2 regions of the Gorillibacterium terrae genome follow, and region 1 is predicted to be linked to the other one. Evidence: riboswitches for the same ligand, from Rfam matches in the RefSeq annotation. Region 1 holds a riboswitch; the other holds the start of a gene.
What was found. A riboswitch is a leader RNA that binds a small molecule or an ion and turns the genes downstream of it on or off. The one in region 1 is predicted to bind cyclic di-AMP.

Region 1 (5,767 bases):
CGAGCGCCGCCAGCATTCCGGCGCCGCTGCGGAGCACGTCGCGCCAATAGGGCAGCACCCTGCGCAGCCAGCGGGCCCGGCGTTCGCGGTAGAGCGCCGCCGTGTCCAGGCCGGAGCCGCGGACACCGGCCGCCTGACGGCTCGGCGCGCTCATAAGACCCCTCCCTCGCCGCTGCCGCCGACCAAGCGGAAGAAGATCTCGTCGAGTCCGGCGTCTGTGCCGAGTCCGGCTTGGGTGCGGATGTCCGTCAGCGTGCCGCTCGCGGCCATCTCCCCGTGATCCAGCACCACATAGCGGTCGCAGTATTTCTCGATGGTCGAGAGGATGTGCGAGCTGACCAGGAAGCTGCAGCCCTTCTGCTTGAACGCCGCCATCAGCTCGAGCAGCGAGCGGATGCCGAGCGGGTCGAGACCAAGGAAGGGCTCGTCGATGATGTAGAGCGGCGCCTCCGTCAAGAAGGCGTTCATCAGCATCACCTTTTGCCGCATGCCCTTGGAGAGGTGCCGGGAGAAGCTGTCCGCCTTCTCCGTCATACGAAACCGGGCAAGCAGCTCCTTCGAGCGGGTTTCGTACGTGCTTCGGTCCAGCCCGTACACCCGCGCGGTCAGCTCCAGGTGCTCGCGGATCGTCAGCTCCTCGTAGAGCTCCGGGCTCTCCGGCACGAAGGCGAGCGAGCCGCGGTACAGCCCGGGGTCTTCGGTTAGGGTGACGCCGTTCACCCGAATTTCGCCCTGCTCCGGCGTCATCAAACCGAGAATATGCTTGATCGTGGTACTCTTGCCGGCCCCGTTCAGGCCGACCAAGCCGACCATTTCGCCGGACCCCAGAGAAAAGCGGATATTCCGAATGACCGGCTTGCGGTAAATGTATCCCCCGTACAGCCCGTCCACCGTTAAGACCGATTGCATGACAGCGCCTCTCCTCCACAAAAATAATTCAAAAAAACCGCTTCCATTTTTCGTTCGCTCCGCAACTTTTTTGTTCATCAAAACGTTAAAATAGAGACGAATCGAGTCCCCTTTATTATAAACCGGGGATACCGGGAAGCAAGAAAACTATAAAAAACCGAGTATCGCTCCGATTCAGGGCGATTTAGCGAGCATTGGCCTCTTCTCTTTCGGCGATTTCCGCTTATCAGGCGGATTTGGCCCTTTTTTGCTGCATGCGGACCGTTTGGCGCCCTTTACATGTCTCGCCGTCAGGGCGTATCATACATTCAGGATAACTTAATATACCATGCCAATTTTCCAAAAGTTCGCTGAGTTCCATTTGGGAAACGGGGGAACCGCAAGCGAAGGGCCGCTTATCCAAACGGGCCGTTCGCGGGTTTTAGGGGTGAATCGCAAGGGGAGGAGAACGTTCCTGTCCGAGCGTAGGGCGACTCTCTCGTCCGAATCCGTCAGCTAACCTCGTAAGCGTTGAAGAGAGAGGTATTGATCGGGCGGGTCTACGTAGCCACGAGAAGTCCTCTTCTTATGGCTTTTTTGTGTCCAAAATCGCCATGAGAATCTCAAATGGGAAAAAACAGGAACGGAGGTGAGGAAGCGGAAGTGCCGTTTTACGATCTGGCAAATGGTAAACGGAAATTGGCGAAGTGAGAGTTCCGCAATCGAGCGTTCCTTATCGGCGCGGTTGCGAAGCAAGACGACTACCAAAATCCATAGTCACGTCAGATGGAATCATGCATAACAGTCGATGGCGAGGCTTTCAAGGAGGACCGAAACAAGTGGGAGATCAGGCAAACCGAACCCCCCATGAGAAACGATCATCCAGCATGTCCTTCGCATTGCGTTGGAAGCATGAAAACGTGCGCAGGTTTACATTTCTTGCCTTGTTCACCCTCGTGGTGACCACTATGTTTTTCATGTTGCTGAACGGCACCCAGACCAAGAGCGTGGCTCTGGTCGTTAACGGCGAGGAGCAGGTGCTTAAAACCAAGCACCACACCGTCGAGCAGTTGTTGGATGAAGCGAATGTCCAGGTCGGCGCATACGACCGCATCTCGCTGGCGCTGGACGCGCCGCTGAAGCATGGAGACCGGATCGCCATCGAGCGGGCCCGGACGATCGAATTGGACGCAGACGGCAAGGTGCAGACGTTACATACGGTAGCGAAGACCGTAGAAGCCGCATTGGACGAATTCCATATCGCCGTGGACCAAGACGACCGAATCACTCCGTCGCTGACCGCCGCTCTGGCGGAGAACAATCAAGTCAAGATCGTACGCGTCACCAAGGAAAAACAGCAAGTCGCCGTACCCATTGCCTTCAAAACCACCACGAAGCAAGACGCAACGCTGCTTAAAGGCAAGCAGCAGACCCTCCAGGAGGGCAAGGCTGGCAAGAAAATCGTGACCAAGGAAAGAATTTTCGAGAACGGCGTTATGGTCAAGGAAAGCGTCCTTGGCGAAACCATCGCCGCCCAGAGCGTGGCCAAAATCGTTGCAGTCGGAACCAAGAAACCGGTGGTTGCCCTGGCGGCAAAGCCGGCGGTAAAAACAACCGCGAAAACGACCGCGAAAACGACGGCCGCTAAGACAGAGAAAGCAAAGGCGCTCACCGTGGTGAAAGGCGGCGTGCCCATCAGCTATAAGAAGATCTTGAACAACGTAACCCTCACCGCTTATTCCGCAGGCGTTGAATCCACCGGCAAACGGCCGGGCGATTCCGGCTATGGCCTGACCCGCACGGGCACCCGGGTGACGGAGGGACGGACCATTTCCGTCGATCCGAACGTCATTCCGCTCGGCTGGTGGGTCTATATCGAAGGCGTCGGCTACCGGCGGGCCGAGGATACGGGCAGCGCTGTGAAAGGCGCGAAAATTGACGTTTACTATGACAGTGAGGATTACGCCCAGCAGTTTGGCCTCAAGCGAGGCTACACCGTGTATGTGATCGGGCCGAAGAAGCCGACGGTGGAGTAGGTCCGGGCATTGCGCCGGAAGGGGAAAATCCGTATACTTATCTATAACCAAGGAGAGGCCCGGTGCCTCTCCTTTTCGCACGGATTTCCCATTTTTTTGCTGGCGGAACCGTGTTCGAATAAACGGAGGGTTCAGCGCTTTGATAAAGGAAATCATAGTGGTCGAGGGCAAGGACGACACGACAGCCATCCGCCGGGCGGTGGAGGCGGAGACGATCGAGACCGGCGGCTCGGCGATCAACGAAGCCGTCTATCGGCGGATCGAGCGGGCGCAGGCGACGCGCGGCGTCATCATCTTCACCGACCCGGACCATGCGGGGGAACGGCTGCGCAAGCTGATCTCCGCCCGCGTGCCGGGCTGCAAGCACGCTTTCATCACCCAGGAGGAAGGGCGGAGGAAGGACGACATCGGCGTCGAGAATGCGTCGCCGGAGACGATCCGCTCGGCGCTTATGCGGGTGAAGAGCGAATTCCGCGAGCAGCCGGGAGAGATCGGGCTGGACGATCTGATGGAAGCCGGACTGCTCGTCCATCCCGATGCCGCCCGTCGGCGGCTCGCCGTCGGCAATGCGCTCGGCATCGGGTATGCCAACGGCAAGCAGTTCCTGAACCGGTGCCGGATGTTTCAGATCACCCGGTCGGAATTCGCAGAGGCGGTGGCGGCTATGCTGGCCGAGTTGGACCCTGCCGGAATGGAGGACGAGTCCCATGAATGAACCGAGAGCCGATATCGCCACGCCCAAACGGACCCAGGAGATCGTCCGCCGCTACGGGCTGACCATGAAGAAGAGCCTGGGCCAGAACTTCCTGATCGACCGCAATGTGTTGGCCAAGATCGTGGGAGCCACAGGGCTTACGGAAGACCGCGGAGCCCTGGAGATCGGCCCCGGCATCGGCGCCCTGACCGAGCAGCTCGCCCGCGCCGCAGGACGCGTCGCGGCGATCGAGATCGACCAGCGGCTCTTGCCGGTGCTGCAGGAGACGCTGGCCGATTACGGCAACGTGAAAGTCATCCACGGCGACGTCCTCAAGCTGCCGCTCGGCGAGCTGTTCGAGCGGGAATTTGCCGGATGCGCCGAGGTGAGCGTCGTCGCCAATCTGCCTTATTACGTGACGACGCCCATCATCATGAAGCTGCTGGAAGAGAAGCTGCCGCTTGCGAACATCGTCGTCATGATTCAGAAGGAGGTGGCGGAGCGGATGGCCGCCTCCCCCGGCACCAAAGACTACGGCAGCCTAAGCGTCGCCGTCCAGTATTATTGCGAGCCGGAGCTCGTGGCCATCGTGCCGCATACGGTGTTCATCCCCCAGCCGCAGGTGGATTCGGCCGTGATCCGGCTGCGGCTGCGCAAGGAGCCGGCCGTTCGGGTGCGGAACGAGCGGCTGTTCTTCGAGACCGTGCAGGCGGCCTTCGCCCAGCGGCGGAAGACGCTCGGCAACAACCTGCTCGCCCGCTTCTTCGGCAAGGGAGGGCGCGAGGAGATGACCCGGCTTCTGGCGGAGCTGGACATCGACCCCGGGCGCCGGGGCGAGACGCTGAGCCTGGAGGAATTCGCCCGGCTGGCGGACGCGCTCGACGGTCGCGAGAACGCCCCGGAGAGCTGACAACCGCCCCGTTCGGCGCCTGACGGAAACCGCCCGCCCGCCATACACCAAACGCCCACCCGCTCCATAGGATGATGGGGGAGGCGATGGAATGCGGCAGGGCGATCTGGTAGTGCGCAACTCGTACGGCGGGGACCTGATTTTTGTGCTCGGACCCGTCTATCAGGGGCAAGCGCTTCTCAAGGGGCTGGAGCTCCGGCTGTTGGCGGATGCGCCGCTCGAGGATTTGCGTCCGGCAGGTCCGGATGCGCTGCAGGCGGCCATAGACGACGAAAACCGGCGCGCGCGCCGTTCCATCCGGCAGCTCGACCGGCTTCGCGCGGCCCAGCACACGGGCATGCGCCAAAGCGGACGGCAGCAGACCGGTTATTTTGAAGTGCCCGGACGGGTGCTCCATCTCGACGGCGATCAAGGCTACCTGCGCAAGAGCATGGCGCTGTATAAAGAACTGCGGGTGCCCGCGGAAGGGTATTACGTGCCGGAGCCTTCGATGGCGGCGGCGGTGAGCTCGCTGCTCCCCAAGGTGAATCCCGACATCCTGGTGCTGACCGGGCACGACAGCATCCTCAAGGAGAGAAAGGCGCGGGATATGCAGAGCCTGGCGAGTTACAAGAACTCCCGCAACTTCATGAACGCCGTGCAGGCGGCGCGGCAGTTCGACCGCGGCAAAGACAGCCTGGTGATCGTCGCGGGGGCGTGCCAATCGCACTTCGAGGCGCTCCTGCAGGCCGGGGCCAACTTTGCCAGCTCTCCCGCCCGCGTGCTGATCCATGCGCTCGACCCGCTGGTGATTGCCGCCAAGGTCGCGTATACGCCCTCGAACAGCACCATGCGGATTCCCGAGGTGCTGTCCGGAACGCTGAGCGGCTTGGAGGGATTGGGCGGAATCGAGACGCGGGGCGTTTATCGAGTCGGGATGCCACTGGTCGAATGGAAGGAATCCGGCGAAACGGCCACAATAGCCAGTCAAAAGACGAGTAAAACAGGAAAAAGGTCAAGGTAATTTCCCTTAAAGCCGAGATTCGGCTTTTTTTTTCGAATTTTAACCAATATCCCCGTTGACAACGCAATTGTCCTGCTGATATAATAATTTGTTAATTTGACAAACGCCTCTGTTTCCGTTATAATGGAAAGAAGGAAAGAGGTGGTTTGGAGACAATGGCTAAAAATGCGCTATTGGAAATCAAACGCAGTCTTGAGCCCCATGTGGGACAAAAGATCATGTTACGGGCGAACGGC
Region 2 (5,767 bases), on a different contig from region 1:
GCGGCGTCTTAAACAGCACCATGAATTTGCCGACGGTAAACCAGCGAATCCACAGCCACGGATCGTCCTTCAGGCCCTGCTTCAGCCGCTCCAGCCCTTCCTTGAATTGATCGCCCTTCTGCGCCTCGTTCCAATCGATCGTCCCCTTGAAATACGGGTCGGTGCCCGCAAGGAAGGGATTGCCCATGCCTCCCTTGGCGGTCAGCACGAATTCATGCAGCGTGACGGCGTTGCGGAGCCACCACGGCAGCATGACGACGGCGAAGGCTGCGATAGCGGCCAGAATTTCCCGGGTATACAAGCGCCGGTCGCGAACCCAGAGGAACACGTACGGAATGACAGCAAGCGGCAGCACCTGGGGCCGGATCAGCACGGTCAGGGCGACCAGCGCGCCCGCGACGACATGGTCGCGCGGACGATTCTCTTCCACGACCAGCCACTGGGCGTACAGCATGCCGAGGAATGCCGTCAGGAACAGCGTCTCCGTCGTAATGAGCTGCGGCGACCAGATATACGTCGGGTAAAAGGCCGCGACGGCGGCGGCGACGAGCCCGGCCCGCCGGCTCCACAGCCGGGTGCCGAGAGCATAGAACAGGAAGACGGCCCCTGCTCCGACGGCGCACTGCAGATAGCGGACGGTATTCTCGACCGCGTTTAGACGGTCCGTTCCGACGATCCCTGCCACGGCCGCCACAAACAGCGGGTAGCCGGGCGTTACCCGGGCGTTGGGCTCGTCTTCGTTATAGGCATATACTCCCTTGTCCACCAGGCGGACGGCCTGCTCCAAATAATTCTTCTCATCATGCGACAGCTTGCCGCCGTCCGTCGTCACGGCGTAAGCCAGCCGCAGGGCGAAGGCGGCCGCGATCAGCAGGATGAGAGCGATTCGATAGCGTCTAGTTCTCAAGGAAATCGGTTCCTTTCGCAGAAGAGTCAGCTTCTCCATTTGATTACAGAATAGCATGTCCGTATGCGAGTCGGCCAGCCTTTGCCCGATCCTTCGGGTGTCCGTAGGCAGGCATGCCAAAAAGGCACCCTGTCCCGTAGGGGGGATGGGGTGCCCGTGTGTCGAGGCTTGGCAGGAAGCGGCATTAACCGGCGTTAGACGCCCGTCACGCCCTGCAGCAGGTACGTGACTTCGCCGCTGCGCGAGTAGATGACCGACTTGGCGCCGAGGCAGCGATAGATCGGACGGGGGATGCTGTTCTGGGAGATGACGTAGACCGGCCCCTCGGTCCAGGTGCTGCACAGCTTCAGGTAGCGGCAGGTCAGGTTCAGGCTGTCCTCGAACAGCACGACCATGCGCGGCGGATCGCCGGCCACGGCTGCGAGGTCCGTCACCTTGGTGTCCACCTGAACAAAATCCTGTACGCCCAGCTTCGCCAGGCGCTCCTTCTGATCGGGGTGGTTGATCAGGACGGCGAAGGGGATTTTCTTATACTTCAGCATGCGGATGAATTGCTCCCCGGCGGGGCCAGGCGCGGAGACGATCACCCGTCTCGCCGCGTCGGGGCCTTCCTCCCGCTCGGCGGAGCTTCCCTCTGTCCGGCCGGCTTCCCGGCCGTCCCGGTTCGCTGCGGTTGTGGCAGTCGCTTGACTCATGGCTGGATTCCTCCCGGTTGATCCGAACCGGCGCGCGGGCGCCGGTTCGGATCGAATTGAACGTGTTCGTACAGCACCGGCAGCCTTTTATGCACAACAAAAAAGAAGCCGGGGAAAGAGACTCTTTCCCGCGGCTTCTCCTTATCAAGTCCCTGGACGGGACGATCGGATCGGCGTGCGCGTTCAAACAAGCCCCTCTCGAGACGCTTGCGAGGTTAGCTGTCGGATTCGGACGTGAGAGTCGCCCTACCGCCGGTATTCACCGGCGGATTCACCCCTGCGGCGCATGCGCCGCCTCGGTTCCCCCGTTCCCTGTTCGGGATTCAGCGTGTGTCGTAATCACGAAACGTATCATACTCCCGCCGGGCTTTCCTGTAAAGCCCGGCCTCAAGGGGCTTAAGCCCTCTCCGGGGAATGCGGGGGTTGAAAAACGCTTTCTTCCCGTCCGCTCTTCGCCGGGCTGGCGCTAGGTCGGCAGCGCTCCGTTTTGCGTCGTTTGCGCCCGCTTATCTGACGAGCTGGCCGCGCGTGACGCCGAGCTGGTTGGTCGCCTTCAGGGTTTTCCAGACCTGCGTGCCGGGAATCGTCCCGGCGAGCGCCTGCCGGTACAAGCCGAGCACCTCGCGCACCTTCTCTGGCGTCTCCTCCAGGAACTCGACCCGGAAGCGGCGGACGCCGAGCGCGCGGAACTGCGGCAGATACTCCGCTCCGGACTGCTCGATGGCGTTGTAGACGGTGTTGCGGCAGCCTTCGTCCACCCGGACGGGATGCGACATGCCGATCCGGTCGCGCAGCGAAGCGCGGTGGCTCTCGCACGGCCGTCCGCAGTTGGTGTAATCCGTGCCCTCGCTCATGAAGGTGCAGTAGACGCAGTGCTCGGTATGGTACATCGGCAGATGCTGATGAAGCACCAGCTCCGTGCGCGAAGCGTCGGTCCGCTCCAGGAGGTCCAGCATCTGCTGGATGTTCAGGTCATAGGAAGGCGTAATGCGGCTGAGGCCCGCCTCCAGGAACAGCGCCGCCGTCTTGTGATTGGCGACGTTGAGCGAAAAGTCACCGATCAGCTCGGGGTGAGCCGCACCGGGATGAAGCTGCCGCTCGCGCATAAAGTAGTACAAAGCGCCGGTGTTGCGCACGAGCACCGCATCCGGCCGAAGCCGGAGGATGTGCTGGAAGAAGCCGGTCTCGCCGGGCATGTGAATGCGCGGCGTCGCGAGCGCGATCCGGGCGCCCGCCGCCCGCACGGCTTCCACCGCCGCCGGGAATTGCTTGATGAATTCGAAGTCGGCGTACAGGAACTCCGCTTCGGCGGCCAGAGCGGCGTGCACCTGCTCCAGCGTGCGGCAGAGCACCGTCAGCTCGGGCTTAGGCGCGGCGGTTTGTGCCAGGCCAGCCGTTTCGTTCGCCGCCGGTTGCCGGAGAGCTTGCTCCGGGCGGAAGTCATCTTCGGCGCAGGACGCGAGCACCTCGGCTTGGCTGCGCAGCGTGTAGACGGGCGGCTGCTCGCGCGCGGCCGTCAAGACTTCGACTGCTTCGCGGCGGATGCGGTTCAGCTCGCGGACCGGCACGATCAGCTCGTCCGTCAGGACGGCATCGAGCTCCGCCAGCTCGAACAGGGTGCCGCCGAGACGGCCGAACTGCTCGGCGAGCACCGCCTCGTCGAGCGGACGCTTCAGCGCCTGCTCCAGCAGCGCTTCGGACTCGGCCTGTACGGTCGTGCCTGTGGCCAGATCGGTCCACCAGGTCTTGAGCGGCGCTCCCAGCACAGCCAGCGCCTTGACCTTAACCGGGAAGGTCCGATAGGGCTTATCGGTCTCGAAGGTCTGGCGCAGCCGCTTGTCGAGCTGCGGATCGTTGGTCTTCCAGACGCGATCGCCGACATGAATCCGGCCGAGGGCGACGTCATTCCGGCCCGGAACGATCTCGATCAAGCCTCCGGGCGCTTCGCCCTCCAGCTTGACGCCCTTGCGGCGCAGGTCGTAGACCCGCCCGCCCTCTTCCTTCTGCGTCGGGTCGCCGGCGTCGAAGACGATGCCGTCGCCGCGCTTCAGCGGCGCTTCCAGCTCGCAGAGGACGGCGTCCCTGAGCACTTCCTTGACGCGGCCGAGGTACACCCCGCGGCTCTTCGGGAACGTGCCCTCGACCAGCGTTTTGTTGTTCGTCCCCTTCAGGAAGCCGTAGGTGAAGCCGCGCGAGAAGCTCTGCTGCAGCTCGCGCAGCTCTTCGGCCGACGGCGCGGCGTCCTCTCCGGCAAAATGGCGGTCGATGGCCGCCCGATACTTGGCGGTCACGTTGGCCACGTACTCGGGGCTCTTCATCCGCCCCTCGATCTTGAAGGACGTCACGCCCGCTTCAATCAGCTCCGGCACAAGCTCGATCGCCGCCAGGTCCTTCGGCGACAGCAGGTAGGTGATGTCGCCCATCGGTTGATGCACGCCGTCGACCATGAGGTCGTAGGGGAGGCGGCAGGCCTGGGCGCATTCGCCGCGGTTGGCCGAGCGTCCGCCCCACATCTCCGAGGTCAGGCACTGACCGGAATACGAGACGCAGATGGCCCCGTGGACGAAAATTTCCATCGGCTGCTTGGCGTGCTCGCCGATCGTGCGAATCTGCTTCAGGTTGTTCTCGCGCCCGAGCACAACCCGCTCGATGTTGTACGGCTTCGTGAACTCCACCGCCTCCGGCGAGGTGATCGTCATCTGGGTCGAGCCGTGAATGGGGAAATCCGGCGAAATCTCGCGGATCAGCCGCACGAGGCCGAGGTCCTGCACGATGACGGCGTCCACGCCCGCTTCGACGCAGGCGCGGATCAGGCCGCGCGCCTCATCCAATTCGTTCTCAAAGATCAATATGTTGACGGTAAGAAATCCCTTCACCCCGTAACGGTGCAGGAACGCCATGATCTCCGGCAGCTCCTCGGCGCGAAAATTGTTCGCACGCGCCCGGGCGTTGAATTTCTCCACTCCGAAATAGACCGCGTCCGCCCCGTTCGCCACTGCCGCCCGCAGACAATCCCAGTCTCCGGCGGGGGACAGCAGCTCGATATCCTCCTTGCGTATGGTTCCCATGCTTCCTCCTGTCGGCGCCGGTCTTCGTCGAACGGCGCCATATCCTTCTAGTCTACCGGAAATGCCGGGCTTTTTCCATCCGGACGGTGAAGGGAATCACATCCTGCGCCCGGCTGCCTTATTCGGCAAAAGTCCCCGGAGCATCCTCGGTTTCTCCGCAGGTCTAGCCCGGTTCCCTTCCAAAAAACAACGATGCCGTTCGAAGCAAAATGTGAGATAATTAACATCAAAGTTTGAGAGACGGAAGAAGGCGATGCGCATGATCGGGTTTGTGATCAATCCCGTATCCGGGAACGGACGGGGGACCAAGGTCTGGCAGCGGGTCGAACAGGAGCTGACCCGACGCGGCATTCCGCATGAAGCCCGGTTTACCGCGGGAGCGGGCGATGCGGAGCGGCTCGCCCGCGAGCTGGCCCTGAGCGGCAGGATTCGCACCATCGCCGCCGTGGGCGGAGACGGCACCTTGAAGGAAGCGGCCGCCGGACTGATGGCGTCGGGACCGCTGCCGTCCGCTAAGGAGATGCACGGCCCGATACCGCCCGAGGGCTGCTCGCTCGGGTACATCCCGGCGGGCTCAGGGAACGATTTTGCCCGCAGCACCGGCATTCCCAAGGACCCGATTGCGGCGCTCGACCTGCTGCTCGCAGCGGTGCCGGAAGGCAGCCCCGTCCAGCTGGACCTGCTTCAGTTGGGCGGTACGATCGCCGTCAGCTCGATCAGCTTCGGCTTCGACGCGCAGGTGGCGATCACGACCAACGGGGCCTCCTACAAGCGCTGGCTCAACCTCATCGGAGCGGGCAAGCTCGCATATGTGTTCTCCGTCATCCGCGTCCTCTTCACCTACCGGCCGCAAGCCGTCACCCTGCGCGTGGACGGCCGAGAGAGCCGGTTCGAGCGGGTGTGGCTGGTCGCCGTGAGCAATCTTCCTTACTACGGCGGCGGCTTCCGCATCAATCCGGACGCCGAGGGCACCGACGGCCTCGCCTCGGTGTGCGTCGCCTTCGGGATTAGCCGCTGGAAGCTTCTCCGCCTGTTCCCGCTCGTGCTCTCCGGCAAGCATGTCGGGCAGCCTGCCGTTCGTTTCTTTACCGGCAAGC

Region 2: it holds a riboswitch for cyclic di-AMP, as region 1 does, so the genes downstream of both, ACSEXS_RS21880 (hypothetical protein) here and ACSEXS_RS21025 (resuscitation-promoting factor) in region 1, are expected to answer to the same signal.

What each region holds. Positions count from the first base shown of each region.
Region 1 is NZ_JBPPGI010000008.1:21,465-27,231, forward strand. Features, by position in the region: gene ACSEXS_RS21015 (ABC transporter permease) at 1-154, opposite strand, end outside; gene ACSEXS_RS21020 (ABC transporter ATP-binding protein) at 151-909, opposite strand; cyclic di-AMP (ydaO/yuaA leader) riboswitch at 1,248-1,434, shown strand; gene ACSEXS_RS21025 (resuscitation-promoting factor) at 1,809-2,924, shown strand; gene rnmV (ribonuclease M5) at 3,064-3,639, shown strand; gene rsmA (16S rRNA (adenine(1518)-N(6)/adenine(1519)-N(6))-dimethyltransferase RsmA) at 3,632-4,528, shown strand; gene yabG (sporulation peptidase YabG) at 4,620-5,531, shown strand; gene veg (biofilm formation stimulator Veg) at 5,687-5,767, shown strand, end outside.
Region 2 is NZ_JBPPGI010000010.1:23,599-29,365, forward strand. Features, by position in the region: gene ACSEXS_RS21875 (ArnT family glycosyltransferase) at 1-907, opposite strand, end outside; gene ACSEXS_RS21880 (hypothetical protein) at 1,102-1,602, opposite strand; cyclic di-AMP (ydaO/yuaA leader) riboswitch at 1,791-1,941, opposite strand; gene ACSEXS_RS21885 (U32 family peptidase) at 2,109-4,670, opposite strand; gene ACSEXS_RS21890 (diacylglycerol/lipid kinase family protein) at 4,930-5,767, shown strand, end outside.